Regions from separate parts of the Lelliottia amnigena genome, predicted to be linked through region 3. Evidence: predicted binding sites of a transcription regulator. Region 3 holds the regulator's gene; each other region holds the start of a gene.

The links. Region 3 encodes sigma-54, which starts transcription at its own class of promoters, with help from an activator protein. Its sites were predicted from a motif close to GTTGGCACANNTTTCGCTNT; they were not measured.
Region 1: a site for sigma-54 is predicted at 1,660-1,679, ahead of glnA (glutamate--ammonia ligase). Genes of this name have one in related genera too.
Region 2: a site for sigma-54 is predicted at 2,939-2,958, ahead of norV (anaerobic nitric oxide reductase flavorubredoxin). Genes of this name have one in related genera too.

The regions. Positions count from the first base shown of each region.
Region 1 covers NZ_CP077236.1:1,771,351-1,776,367, forward strand. The annotation lists gene typA (ribosome-dependent GTPase TypA) at 1-1,387, opposite strand, end outside; gene glnA (glutamate--ammonia ligase) at 1,777-3,186, shown strand; gene glnL (nitrogen regulation protein NR(II)) at 3,475-4,524, shown strand; gene glnG (nitrogen regulation protein NR(I)) at 4,535-5,017, shown strand, end outside.
Region 2 covers NZ_CP077236.1:741,031-746,047, forward strand. The annotation lists gene mltB (lytic murein transglycosylase B) at 1-138, opposite strand, end outside; gene gutQ (arabinose-5-phosphate isomerase GutQ) at 341-1,306, shown strand; gene norR (nitric oxide reductase transcriptional regulator NorR) at 1,303-2,817, opposite strand; gene norV (anaerobic nitric oxide reductase flavorubredoxin) at 3,005-4,453, shown strand; gene norW (NADH:flavorubredoxin reductase NorW) at 4,450-5,017, shown strand, end outside.
Region 3 covers NZ_CP077236.1:1,236,734-1,241,750, forward strand. The annotation lists gene lptA (lipopolysaccharide ABC transporter substrate-binding protein LptA) at 1-542, shown strand, start outside; gene lptC (LPS export ABC transporter periplasmic protein LptC) at 1-19, shown strand, start outside; gene lptB (LPS export ABC transporter ATP-binding protein) at 549-1,274, shown strand; gene rpoN (RNA polymerase factor sigma-54) at 1,322-2,755, shown strand; gene hpf (ribosome hibernation promoting factor) at 2,778-3,065, shown strand; gene ptsN (PTS IIA-like nitrogen regulatory protein PtsN) at 3,148-3,639, shown strand; gene rapZ (RNase adapter RapZ) at 3,685-4,539, shown strand; gene npr (PTS phosphocarrier protein NPr) at 4,536-4,808, shown strand; gene mtgA (monofunctional biosynthetic peptidoglycan transglycosylase) at 4,863-5,017, opposite strand, start outside.

The DNA of each region.
Region 1 (5,017 bases), 530 kb from region 3:
TACCAGACGTCATGGTCATGAACTCGGTACGGAAGCCGATCAGGCCACGTGCCGGGATCAGGTAATCCAGACGAATACGGCCTTTGCCGTCAGGGATCATGTCTTTAACATCACCCTTACGCTCGCCCATTGCCTGCATCACAGAACCCTGGTGCTGTTCTTCGATATCCAGCGTCACGTTCTCGAACGGCTCTTGCATACGGCCGTCGATCATGCGGTTGATAACTTTCGGACGGGACACAGCCAGTTCGAAGCCTTCACGACGCATGTTTTCGATAAGAACAGACAGGTGCAGCTCACCACGACCGGATACACGGAACGCGTCCGCATCTTCGGTTTCTTCAACACGCAGTGCCACGTTGTGCACCAGCTCTTTGTTCAGGCGGTCAAGAATCTGACGAGAGGTAACATATTTACCTTCTTTGCCACAGAACGGAGAGGTGTTGACGTTGAAGAACATGGTGACTGTTGGTTCATCAACAGACAGCGCTGGCAGCGCTTCGACATTTTGCGGATCGCAAAGGGTGTCGGAGATGTTCAGTTCGCCCAGACCGGTGATCGCGATGATATCGCCCGCTTCAGCTTCGGTGGATTCAATACGCTCCAGACCGAGGTGAGTCAGAACTTTACCCACTTTACCGTTACGTGTTTTACCTTCGCTGTCGATCAGAGTGATCTGCTGGTTAGGTTTAACACGGCCACGTTTGATACGACCGATGCCGATTACGCCAACGTAATTGTTGTAATCCAGCTGGGAGATTTGCATCTGGAACGGACCGTCAAGATCTACGCTCGGTGCTTTAACGTGGTCAACGATAGCCTGGTACAGCGGGGTCATGTCTTCCGCCATATCAGTGTGGTCGTTGCCCGCGATACCCATCAATGCTGATGCATAGATGATTGGGAAATCGAGTTGCTCGTCGCTTGCATCCAGGTTTACGAACAGGTCGAAGACCTGATCCACAACCCAGTCAGGACGCGCGCCAGGACGGTCAACTTTGTTGATAACCACGATTGGCTTCAAACCATGGGCAAATGCCTTTTTGGTTACGAAGCGCGTCTGCGGCATTGGGCCATCCATTGCGTCAACGACCAGCAGAACGGAGTCTACCATGGACATCACACGTTCAACTTCACCACCGAAGTCGGCGTGCCCTGGGGTATCAACGATGTTGATACGGTAGTCATTCCATTTGATAGCGGTGTTTTTAGCGAGGATGGTAATCCCACGCTCTTTCTCCAAATCGTTGGAGTCCATCACGCGTTCGGTGGCTTCTGCACGTTCATTGCTGAAAGTACCGGATTGCTGTAGCAGCTTGTCAACCAGGGTAGTTTTACCATGGTCAACGTGCGCGATGATGGCGATATTACGCAGATTTTCGATCACAACTTTGCCTCAGGCATTTAGAAATAGCGCGTTATTGTACACGGATTAATCGCAGGACTAAACAGGATCACAAACATCCTCCGCAAACAAGTATTGCAGAGTTGCTTTGTGATCGCTTTCACGCAGCGTAAAAAGTGCACTTTAACGGAAATCGCACCATTATGGTGCTCAATGTTCACATTGAAGCACTATAATGGTGCAATGTGACGTTCGTGGTGCAGGTCGTTTGCACTATGGTGTGCATGATAACGCCTTTTGGGGGTAATTTGAAAGTTGGCACAGATTTCGCTTTATAAAAATACGGCAAAAAGATGGCGACGACGCCAGCCTTAAACAGAATTGAAGACCTCGTTACCACGACGACAATGACCAATCCGGGAGAGTTAAGTATGTCCGCTGAACACGTTTTGACGATGCTGAACGAACATGAAGTGAAGTTTGTTGATCTGCGCTTCACCGATACCAAAGGCAAAGAACAGCACGTCACAATTCCTGCTCACCAGGTAAATGCCGAATTCTTCGAAGAAGGCAAAATGTTTGACGGCTCCTCTATCGGTGGCTGGAAAGGCATTAACGAATCCGACATGGTGCTGATGCCAGATTCAACGACTGCGCTCATTGACCCGTTCTACGAAGAGTCTACCCTGATTATCCGTTGCGACATTCTTGAGCCAGGCACGCTGCAGGGCTACGATCGCGACCCACGCTCCATCGCGAAACGCGCTGAAGAGTACCTGCGCTCCACTGGCATTGCAGACACCGTTCTGTTTGGGCCAGAGCCAGAATTCTTCCTGTTCGACGACATTCGTTTTGGTGCGTCCATTTCTGGTTCCCACGTCGCTATCGATGATATCGAAGGCGCATGGAACTCCTCCACCAAATACGAAGGCGGCAACAAAGGTCACCGTCCTGGCGTGAAAGGCGGTTACTTCCCGGTTCCTCCGGTCGATTCTTCACAGGACATCCGCTCTACCATGTGTCTGATCATGGAAGAGATGGGCCTGGTGGTTGAAGCTCACCACCACGAAGTGGCCACTGCGGGCCAGAACGAAATCGCGACCCGCTTTAACACCATGACCAAAAAAGCGGATGAAATTCAGATTTACAAATATGTGGTGCACAACGTTGCTCACCGCTTCGGCAAAACCGCGACCTTTATGCCAAAACCTATGTTTGGCGACAACGGTTCCGGTATGCACTGCCACATGTCCCTGTCCAAGAACGGCGTAAACCTGTTCTCTGGTGACAAATATGCGGGTCTGTCTGAGCAGGCGCTGTTCTACATCGGCGGTGTTATCAAGCACGCTAAAGCGATTAACGCCCTGGCAAACCCAACGACCAACTCCTACAAGCGTCTGGTCCCGGGTTATGAAGCCCCTGTTATGCTGGCTTACTCCGCACGTAACCGTTCTGCTTCTATCCGTATCCCAGTGGTGGCATCTCCGAAAGCACGTCGTATCGAAGTGCGTTTCCCGGATCCAGCGGCTAACCCATACCTGTGCTTCGCAGCGCTGCTGATGGCGGGTCTGGACGGCATTAAGAACAAAATCCATCCAGGCGAAGCCATGGATAAAAACCTGTATGACCTGCCGCCAGAAGAAGCGAAAGAGATCCCACAGGTTGCCGGTTCTCTGGAAGAAGCACTGAACGCGCTGGACGCTGACCGCGAGTTCCTGACGGCTGGCGGCGTGTTCACTGACGATGCAATCGATGCTTACATCGGCCTGCGTATCGAAGAGAACGACCGCGTACGCATGACTCCACACCCGGTTGAGTTCGAGCTGTACTACAGCGTTTAAGAAATAAATACTCGGTGGATTTCTTGTCGCAACAAGGCGGCAGCTGGTGAGAGGCAGAATGCCTCTCATACATCCCCAGGCGCATAGATAACGATGTGACTGGGGTGAGCAAAGGCGGCCAACGCCGTTGTGGCGAGAAAAACGCGAGAAGATTTTTGTTGCCGTGGAAACTTTCAGCCCATCTTCGGATGGGCTTTTTTCTCCACCAACAGACTGATCTGACGCGCTTTTTACAACGAAAAAGCTATACTGCACTAAATTAGTGCACCTACTCCAGGAGACTGCTGAATGGCAACTGGCGCGCTGCCCGATGCTGGGCAGATCCTCAATTCTTTAATCAACAGCATCTTACTTGTCGATGATGAGCTGGCGGTCCATTACGCCAACCCTGCGGCGCAGCAGCTGCTCGCCCAAAGCTCACGCAAATTATTCGGCACACCCTTGCCGGAACTGTTGAGTTATTTTTCGCTGAATATCCCGTTGATGCAGGAAAGTTTGGCTGCGGGTCAGGGATTTACCGATAACGAAGTGACCCTGGTGATTGACGGACGCTCGCATATCCTCTCGTTAACGGCACAACGTTTGCCGGACGGCCTGATTTTACTGGAAATGGCGCCGATGGATAATCTGCGTCGGCTCAGTCAGGAACAGCTTCAGCATGCACAGCAGATTGCTGCACGCGATCTGGTGAGAGGCCTTGCGCATGAAATCAAAAACCCATTAGGCGGTTTACGGGGCGCAGCGCAGCTGTTAACCAAAGCGCTGCCGGACCCTGCGCTGGCGGAATATACCAACGTCATCATTGAGCAGGCCGATCGCCTGCGCAATCTGGTTGACCGATTACTTGGGCCGCAGCAGCCGGGTATGCACGTGACGGAAAGTATTCATAAAGTGGCGGAGCGGGTCGTGAAGCTGGTGTCGATGGAGCTCCCGCCGAACGTCAAACTGATTCGCGATTACGATCCGAGCCTGCCGGAATTGCCGCATGACCCCGACCAGGTTGAGCAAGTTCTGCTCAATATCGTGCGCAATGCCCTACAGGCCCTCGGCCCCGAAGGCGGCGAAATTATCCTGCGTACCCGCACGGCATTCCAGTTGACGCTGCACGGCGTGCGCTATCGCCTGGCGGCGAGAATCGACGTTGAGGACAACGGGCCGGGCATTCCGTCGCATCTTCAGGATACGCTTTTCTACCCGATGGTGAGCGGCCGCGAAGGCGGCACCGGGCTTGGGTTGTCCATTGCCCGCAATTTGATCGACCAACACTCCGGCAAAATTGAATTTACCAGTTGGCCGGGTCATACCGAGTTTTCGGTTTACCTGCCAATAAAAAAATAAGGTGACGACGATGCAACGAGGGATAGTCTGGGTAGTCGATGATGATAGTTCCATACGCTGGGTGCTCGAACGCGCGCTTACCGGAGCAGGATTAAACTGCACCACCTTTGAAAGCGGTAGCGAAGTGCTCGACGCGCTCATCACCAAAACCCCGGACGTGCTGCTTTCTGATATTCGCATGCCGGGAATGGACGGGCTTGCGTTACTGAAGCAAATTAAACAGCGTCACCCGATGTTGCCGGTCATCATAATGACCGCTCATTCCGATCTGGATGCGGCCGTGAGCGCGTACCAGCAGGGTGCGTTTGATTATTTGCCCAAGCCGTTTGATATCGACGAAGCGGTGGCTCTGGTTGAGCGCGCGATCAGTCATTATCAGGAACAGCAGCAGCCGCGCAATGCGCCAGTCTTTGGGCCAACGACCGATATTATTGGCGAAGCACCTGCTATGCAGGATGTCTTTCGCATCATCGGGCGTTTGTCGCGCTCATCC
Region 2 (5,017 bases), 500 kb from region 3:
ATTGTGCTGCGGCTCCAGCAGAAAACCGCCGGAGGGCGCGCCAGCCGTCTGTTGAACTTCCTCTGTTTTCGGTTTGCTGCTACAGGCAGCAAGCATAATCAGCGCGGGAATGAGCGCTGCGTAACGACGCTTGACCATGAGACATCCATTGAAAGAATTCGATAAGTGGCAAGTATGGTAAAGCATCCGCGACACCTCAAGGAAGGAGTTCTGTGGCGCTAAGCAAAATCTTTCGGTATTGGGCAGGATCCCCACCAGGAGAATGCACTATCATGGGCGCAGCCACATTTCTGTCGGCTTCTCAGACGAGAGGCGCAAGGGATTTTAACCGGAGATAAAAATGAGTGATTTTCTGCTAAACACAGGCCGTCAGACATTAATGCTGGAGCTACAGGAAGCCAGCCGCCTGCCAGAAAGACTGGGCGATGATTTTGTCCGCGCAGCCAACACCATTATTCAATGCGAAGGCAAAGTGATCGTCGCAGGCATTGGTAAATCCGGGCATATCGGCAAGAAAATTGCCGCCACGCTCGCCAGCACCGGCACGCCGGCCTTTTTTGTCCATCCGGCAGAAGCCCTGCATGGCGATCTGGGGATGATCGAAAGTCGCGACGTGATGCTGTTTATCTCCTATTCCGGCTCGGCAAAAGAGCTGGATTTGATCATTCCTCGTTTGCAGGAAAAATCCGTTGCACTGCTGGCGATGACCGGAAAGTCCCGCTCACCGCTGGCGCTGGCCGCGAAAGCGACGCTGGATATTTCCGTTGAACGCGAAGCCTGCCCGATGCATCTCGCACCAACGTCCAGCACCGTTAATACCCTGATGATGGGCGACGCGCTGGCGATGGCCGTCATGCAGGCGCGCGGTTTTAATGAAGAAGATTTCGCGCGCTCTCATCCAGCAGGTGCGCTGGGTGCGCGTCTGCTCAACAAAGTTCACCATTTAATGCGTACTGAAGAGGCGGTCCCGCAGGTCAAACTCAGCACCAGCGTCATGGACGCGATGCTGGAATTGAGCCGCACCGGGCTGGGCCTGGTCGCCGTCTGCGACGAAACCGGTCTGGTTAAGGGTGTCTTCACCGACGGTGACCTTCGCCGCTGGCTGGTCGGCGGCGGCAGTCTGGACGCTATTGTGAGTGATGCGATGACCGCGGGCGGGCTGACATTAAACGCTGAAAGCCGCGCCATCGAAGCCAAAGAGATATTGATGAAACGTAAAATCACGGCGGCACCTGTCGTTGACGACAGCGGCAAGCTTTGCGGCGCCATCAACCTGCAGGATTTCTATCAAGCCGGGATTATTTAACCCTTTAGCCCAAGGCGTTTCGCCAGCCGATGCAGGTTGGCGACGTCCATCTCAAGTGCGCGCGCGCAAGCCGCCCAGCGACGTCCATTTTGATCCAGCGCGCGGGTAATCATCTGGCGCTGAAACGCGTCCGTCGCTTCACGCAAATTTTCATTAGCTATGACAGGCGTTTCCTGCGCCACGGCAGGCGCGGTTTCATCGTGTAAAGCAAAATGTCGCGCGTGGATCACCACCTCATCGCCCAAACGTGCGGCACGTGCCAGGACCACCGCACGATGAATGGCATGCTCCAGCTCACGCACGTTGCCCGGCCAACCGTAACGTAACAAATGGCTGCGCGCGCCGGGGCTTAACACCACGCGTGATAAGCCCATTTTTAACCGGCACTGCTCGCAGAAAAAACCTGCCAGAAGCACTACGTCTTCGCCACGCTCGCGCAGCGGCGGCACCGACAGCGGAAACACGCTTAAACGATGGAACAGATCGGCACGAAAATTCCCGGCCAGCACCTCTTCGCGCAGGTCACGGTTGGTGGCCGCCAGAACACGCACGTCGACGCGCAAACTGCGATCGTCGCCGACGCGCTGAATATCACCGTACTGCAACACGCGCAGCAGTTTGGCCTGGAGGGCCAGCGACAGCTCGCCAATTTCGTCAAGAAACAGCGTGCCGTTATCGGCCATTTCAAACTTGCCGCTACGGTTGCTGATTGCACCGGTAAACGCCCCTTTGACGTGCCCGAACAGCTCACTTTCCGCCACGCTTTCGGGCAGCGCGGCGCAGTTCAGATACACCAATGGATTAACCGCGCGCGGCGAACCTTCGTGAATCGACTTCGCCACCAGCTCTTTCCCGGTGCCCGTTTCACCGCCGATCAGCACGTTGAGATCGGACGCCGCAACAATCTCGATCTCCTTTTTCAGCTGCATCATCCCCGGCGACAGACCAATCATTTCCGTATGCGCGACGTGCTCAAACGCGACCGGGCTGCCCGGCATAATGTTCTGGCTCTCCAGCTGTTCGATCAGCAGGGCATTACTGAGCGCACCAGACGCCAGCGCGGCAATCAGGCGCAGCTCTTCATCGCTAAACGTATCGAACTGGTCCGGCTCCAGACCGTCGAGCGTTAACGCGCCAATCAGATTTTGTCCGGCAAACAGCGGCAGGCCGATACAGGCGTGAACCTTCAGGCTCTCTTGCCCTGGGATTAATCCGTCGTAGGGATCGGGTAAATCGCTGTCCGCCGGGAATCGCACCACGTCGCCCGCACGGGCGATGGTCTCCAGGCGCGGATGCCCTTCCAGCGTAAAACGACGCCCCAGTACATCGTGCGCCAGCCCGTCGATCGCCAGCGGAATAAACTGTCGTCCTTCGTAGCGCAGCAGTGCCGACGCATCGCAATCCAGCACGTGGCGCAGCGTGGAGATCAGCCGCTGAAAGCGATCCTGATGGCCAATCCCGGTTTGCAGTTCAATGGCGATTTTCGCCAGCACCTCTACGGAAAAACTCATTTTTACCTCGCGGTCATTTTGACAATGCATGTTGTCATATTGACAGTCAACAAGATAGTCATTTTGACTACTCATTATGAGTCATTATTTTTAAAATCCATATAAATCAACATGATAAATAGTTGGCACGCAACTTGATATAAGTAAATCATCTTACTTAAAAACACCGTATTAATTTGAGGTTGCTATGTCTATTCTGGTTAAAAATAATATTCATTGGGTGGGTCAACGTGACTGGGAAGTGCGTGATTTTCATGGTACCGAATATAAAACCCTCCGTGGCAGCAGCTACAACAGCTATCTGATTCGTGAAGGTAAAAATGTCCTGATCGATACTGTGGATCACAAATTCAGCCGTGAGTTCGTGCAGAACCTGCGCAGCGAAATCGATCTGGACGCCATCGACTACATCATCATTAACCATGCGGAAGAAGACCATGCCGGTGCGCTGACCGAGCTGATGTCATACATTCCTAACACCCCAATTTACTGCACCACCAACGCCATTGATTCTATCAACGGTCATCATCACCATCCGGAGTGGAACTTCCACACGGTTAAAACCGGTGACTCGCTGGATATTGGCAACGGCAAACAGCTCATCTTCGTTGAAACTCCAATGCTGCACTGGCCTGACAGCATGATGACTTACATGACGGGCGACGCAGTGTTGTTCAGTAACGACGCCTTTGGTCAACACTACTGCGATGAGCGCCTGTTCAACGACGAAGTGGATCAGACCGAGCTGTTCGAGCAGTGCCAACGCTACTACGCCAATATCCTGACCCCGTTCAGCCGTCTGGTGACGCCAAAAATCACTGAGATTCTCGGCTTCAATTTGCCCGTGGATATGATTGCCACTTCCCACGGTGTGGTATGGCGTGAAAACCCAACGCAAATCGTAGAGCTGTATCTGAAATGGGCGGCGGATTATCAGGAAGACCGCATCACTCTGTTCTACGACACCATGTCCAACAATACTCGTATGATGGCGGACGCGATTGCTCAGGGCATTAATGAAGTTGACCCGAACGTGGCGGTGAAAATCTTCAACGTGGCGCGCAGTGATAAAAACGAAATCCTGACCAACGTTTTCCGCTCGAAAGGTGTGCTGGTGGGAACGTCCACCATGAACAACGTGATGATGCCGAAGATCGCCGGTCTGGTTGAAGAGATGACGGGCCTGCGTTTTCGTAACAAACGAGCCAGCGCTTTTGGCTCCCACGGCTGGAGCGGCGGCGCGGTTGATCGTCTGTCCACGCGCTTACAAGATGCCGGTTTTGAAATGTCGATGAGCCTGAAAGCGAAATGGCGTCCGGACGTCGACGCGCTGGAAATTTGCCGCCAGCACGGCCGTGAGATTGCACGTCAGTGGGCGCTCGCTCCGCTGCCTGAAGCCACAGTAAAACCGACGCAACAGCAGGAAAATTGCGCCTGCGCCGCCGCTGCGGCAGCAGAACTTGGCCCGTGCATGCAGTGCAGCGTTTGTCAGTGGGTCTACGATCCTGCATTGGGCGAACCGCTTCAGGACGTTGCGCCAGGCACGCCGTGGAGTGACGTGCCGGATAATTTCCTGTGCCCTGAATGTTCACTTGGCAAAGACGTTTTCGACGTCCTGGCAACGGAGGCAAAATGAGCCACGGAATCGTGATCATCGGCTCGGGCTTTGCCGCCCGTCAGCTGGTGAAAAATATCCGCAAACAGGACGCGACTGTGCCGCTGACGCTCATTGCAGCTGACAGCATGGACGAGTACAACAAACCGGATCTCAGCCACGTCATCAGCCTGAGCCAGCGCGCCAACGACCTCACCCACCAGCCGGCGGGGGAATTTGCTGAACAGTTCAATCTGCGTCTTTTCCCGTATACCTGGGTAACCGATATCGACGCCGCCGCGCACTGCGTGAAGGCCAAGGATAAGCAATGGCACTACAACAAACTGGTGCTGGCAACGGGTGCATCCGCTTTTGTGCCACCGATTGAAGGCCACGAGCTGATGCTGACGCTAAACAGTCAGCAGGAGTACCAGGCGTGCGAAACCACGCTTCGCGATGCCCGGCGGGTGATGATTGTTGGTGGGGGCCTGATTGGTACCGAACTGGCAATGGATTTTTGCCGGGCGGGTAAATACGTGACGCTGGTTGATCATGCGGCCAGTATTTTATCCGCCCTGATGCCCGCAGAAGTCAGCAGTCGCTTAC
Region 3 (5,017 bases):
TAAACAAACTCAGCCTTAATTTTGTTATCGCCAGCGCGCTGCTGGCCGCCAGTCTCCCTGCCCTTGCGGTGACAGGAGATACTGAGCAACCTATTCATATCGAATCTGACACGCAGTCACTTGATATGCAGGGGAACGTTGTGACCTTCACGGGCAACGTCGTGATGACGCAGGGCACCATCAAAATCAATGCCGACAAAGTGGTTGTTACCCGTCCTGGTGGTGAACAAGGCAAAGAAATTATTGATGGCTACGGTAATCCCGCAACGTTCTATCAGATGCAGGATAACGGTAAGCCGGTTAAAGGCCACGCCTCGCACATGCACTATGAGCTGGCGAAGGACCTTGTCATTCTGACCGGCAATGCTTATCTGGAGCAGTTGGACAGCAACATCACTGGCGATAAGATCACGTATCTTGTGAAAGAGCAGAAAATGCAGGCTTCCAGCGAGAAAGGTAAGCGCGTGACAACCGTACTGGTTCCGTCCCAGTTGCAGGACAAAGGTAAAACCCAGGCTCCCGCACAGCAAAAGAGTAACTAATTCGTTATGGCAACATTAACTGCAAAAAACCTCGCCAAAGCCTACAAAGGCCGCCGCGTCGTGGAAGATGTCAGTCTGACCGTTAACTCCGGCGAAATTGTTGGCCTGTTGGGTCCTAACGGTGCAGGTAAAACCACCACCTTTTACATGGTGGTCGGCATTGTTCCGCGCGACGCGGGCAACATCATCATTGATGATGAAGACATTAGCCTGCTGCCGCTGCACGCCCGCGCGCGTCGCGGAATTGGCTATCTGCCGCAGGAAGCGTCTATTTTCCGCCGTCTTAGCGTGTTCGACAATCTGATGGCCGTCCTGCAAATCCGTGACGATTTGACCTCTGAGCAGCGTCAGGATCGCGCCAACGAATTGATGGAAGAGTTCCATATTGAACACCTGCGCGACAGCCTCGGCCAGGCACTTTCGGGCGGTGAACGCCGTCGAGTAGAAATTGCCCGCGCACTGGCAGCCAATCCGAAATTTATCCTTTTGGATGAACCGTTTGCCGGCGTCGACCCTATCTCCGTTATCGACATTAAACGTATCATTGAACATCTGCGCGACAGCGGTCTTGGTGTGCTGATTACCGACCACAACGTGCGTGAAACGCTGGCAGTTTGTGAGCGTGCATATATCGTCAGCCAGGGCCATTTGATTGCTCACGGCACGCCACTCGAAATCCTCGAAGATGAACATGTTAAGCGCGTGTACCTTGGGGAAGACTTCAGACTCTGATAGGGTAGAGGTTAAGTCACGCAGGACCGGAGAAAAACGCCCTGAACATGAAGCAAGGTTTGCAATTACGGCTCAGCCAACAGTTGGCGATGACGCCACAGTTACAACAGGCAATCCGTCTGTTGCAACTGTCAACGTTAGAACTTCAGCAGGAACTGCAGCAAGCGCTGGACAGTAATCCACTGCTGGAGCAAACCGATCTTCATGATGAGGTAGATACCCAGGAAAAGCAGGACACCGAAACGCTCGATACGGCAGATGCCCTTGAGCAGAAAGAGATGCCTGACGAGTTACCGCTGGATGCCAGCTGGGATGAAATTTACACCGCTGGAACCCCATCCGGCACGCGCGCTGATTATCAGGATGATGAGCTACCGGTTTATCAGGGTGAAACTACGCAGTCGCTACAGGATTATCTGATGTGGCAGGTGGAGTTGACCCCTTTCACCGAAACCGATCGTGCGATTGCCACGTCCATTGTCGATGCCGTGGATGACACCGGGTATTTAACGGTAACCCTGGACGAGATTCTGGAAAGCATGGGTGATTGCGAAATCGAACTCGACGAGATCGAAGCCGTTCTCAAGCGCATTCAACGCTTTGACCCTGTCGGCGTCGCAGCAAAAGATCTGCGCGACTGCTTGCTGATCCAGCTTTCTCAGTTTGCAAAAGAGACGCCAAGACTCGACGAAGCGCGGCTGATTATCAGCGAACATTTGGATTTGCTGGCGAATCATGATTTCCGCAGTCTGATGCGCGTTACGCGACTCAAAGAAGACGTGCTGAAAGAAGCGGTGAGTCTGATCCAGTCGCTCGATCCCCGTCCGGGCCAATCGATTCAAACCGGCGAACCCGAATATGTGATTCCTGACGTTCTGGTCCGAAAGCACAACGGTCTCTGGACCGTAGAACTCAATTCCGACAGCATTCCCCGCCTGCAAATCAACCAGCAATACGCGTCTATGTGCACCAGTGCGCGGAACGACTCCGACAATCAATATATTCGTAGCAATCTTCAGGAAGCGCGATGGCTGATCAAAAGCCTCGAAAGCCGAAATGATACGCTGCTACGCGTGAGTCGATGCATTGTGGAACAGCAGCAAGGCTTTTTTGAGCAGGGCGAAGAATTTATGAAACCGATGGTCCTGGCAGATATTGCCCAGGCCGTTGAGATGCACGAATCGACCATTTCGCGTGTGACCACGCAGAAGTATCTGCACAGTCCGCGTGGTATTTTTGAGCTTAAGTATTTCTTCTCCAGTCATGTGAATACCGAAGGCGGTGGCGAAGCCTCGTCGACGGCCATTCGTGCTCTGGTGAAGAAGTTGATCGCCGCGGAAAACCCCGCGAAGCCACTGAGTGACAGTAAGTTAACCACCCTGCTGTCCGATCAGGGTATCATGGTGGCACGTCGTACTGTTGCGAAGTATCGAGAGTCTTTATCCATTCCGCCGTCTAACCAGCGTAAACAACTGGTTTGACACAACCGATAAGGAAGACACTATGCAGCTCAACATCACAGGACACAATGTCGAAATCACTGAGGCTTTACGCGATTTTTTAAACACTAAATTCGCGAAGCTGGAGCAGTATTTCGAGAGGATTAATCAGGTCTACATTGTGTTGAAAGTGGAGAAAGTGACTCATATCTCGGACGCAACCCTGCACATAAATGGGGGCGAAATCCATGCCAGTGCGGAAGGGCAAGACATGTACGCGGCTATCGACGGCTTGATTGACAAGCTTGCGCGACAGCTTAATAAACATAAAGATAAACTGAAACAACACTGATTGTCCGAGCAGTTAACGGGTGCAGGGCGGCCTGTTGTAAAACACAACAGGCCATATGTACAGTTAGCGCTTAGGTGAAATTATGATGAACAACGATTCCGGTCTTCAATTAAGTCATGTCCTTAACCAGGAATGTACCCGCAGTGGCGTTCACTGCCAGAGCAAAAAACGCGCTCTGGAAATCATCAGTGAACTGGCCGCAAAACAGTTAAGCCTGCCACCTCAGGTGGTGTTTGAGGCCATCCTGACCCGTGAAAAAATGGGCAGTACCGGTATCGGCAATGGTATTGCCATTCCGCATGGCAAGCTGGAGGAGGACACACTGCGCGCCGTTGGCGTGTTTGTCCAACTGGAAACGCCAATCGCATTTGACGCGATTGATAACCAGCCCGTCGATCTGCTTTTCGCGCTGCTGGTGCCTGCTGACCAGACCAAAACCCATTTGCACACGCTCTCGCTAGTGGCCAAGCGTCTGGCAGATAAAACAATTTGCCGCCGTCTGCGCGCAGCCCAAAGTGATGAAGAACTGTATCAAATTATCACCGAAGTGGAAGGCAATCAGGATGATGCGTAACCATAAGATGGCCTCCACATCTGCAGGCGCGAGGAGAAACGGAACATGGTGCTGATGATCGTCAGCGGTCGTTCGGGCTCGGGGAAATCCGTGGCCCTTCGGGCGCTCGAAGATATGGGTTTTTACTGCGTCGATAACCTTCCGGTCGTACTGTTACCAGAACTGGCGCGTACGCTGGCTGACAGACAAATTTCTGCGGCCGTCAGCATCGACGTCCGTAATATGCCGGAATCGCCGGAAGTCTTTGAGCAGGCGATGAGCAGCCTGCCAGAAACCTTCACTCCGCAATTGCTGTTCCTGGATGCCGATCGCAACACGCTGATTCGTCGCTACAGTGATACCCGACGTTTGCATCCGCTTTCCAGCAAAAATCTCTCTCTCGAGAGCGCTATCGACGAAGAGAGTGATTTACTGGAGCCGCTGCGTTCCCGTGCCGATCTGATTGTCGACACCTCCGAGATGTCGGTTCACGAACTGGCCGAGATGCTGCGCACCCGCTTGCTGGGTAAACGTGAGCGTGAACTCACCATGGTGTTCGAATCGTTTGGCTTCAAACATGGGATCCCTATCGATGCGGATTATGTGTTTGACGTACGCTTCCTGCCCAACCCGCACTGGGACCCTAAACTGCGTCCAATGACCGGTCTGGATAAGCCTGTTGCAGCATTCCTCGACAGACACACAGAAGTTCACAATTTTATATACCAGACGCGTAGCTACCTTGAGCTATGGTTACCTATGCTGGAAACCAACAACCGCAGCTACCTGACCGTAGCCATTGGTTGTACCGGCGGGAAACATCGTTCGGTGTATATTGCTGAACAGCTGGCCGACTATTTCCGCTCACGCGGTAAAAACGTACAGTCTCGTCATCGCACGCTGGAAAAACGCAAAACATGACCGTAAAACATACCGTTGAGATCACCAATAAGCTGGGCATGCACGCCCGTCCAGCGATGAAATTGTTTGAATTGATGCAGGGTTTTGACGCTGAAGTGTTGTTGCGTAACGACGAAGGCACCGAAGCTGAAGCCAACAGCGTTATCGCGCTGCTCATGCTCGATTCCGCCAAAGGTCGACAGATTGAAGTCGAAGCCACCGGCCCGCAAGAAGTTGAGGCGCTCGAAGCGGTGGTTGCCCTGTTTAACTCAGGCTTTGACGAGGACTGATTAAGCGGTTTGCCCTTCGCCCCTTTGCACGAGTTCAAGGGGCTTGAGTCTCACTCAGTACAGTTTATTCCCGGTCATAAACCCTTCCCCACCTAACTGACGCATCTGGCGCATAATCCACGCCTGGCGGTTGCGGACGTATCCCGATGGCGCATTCGCTTTATAGATGATGGGGTTCGGCAAAACGGCGGCCAGCAGCGCCGCCTCTG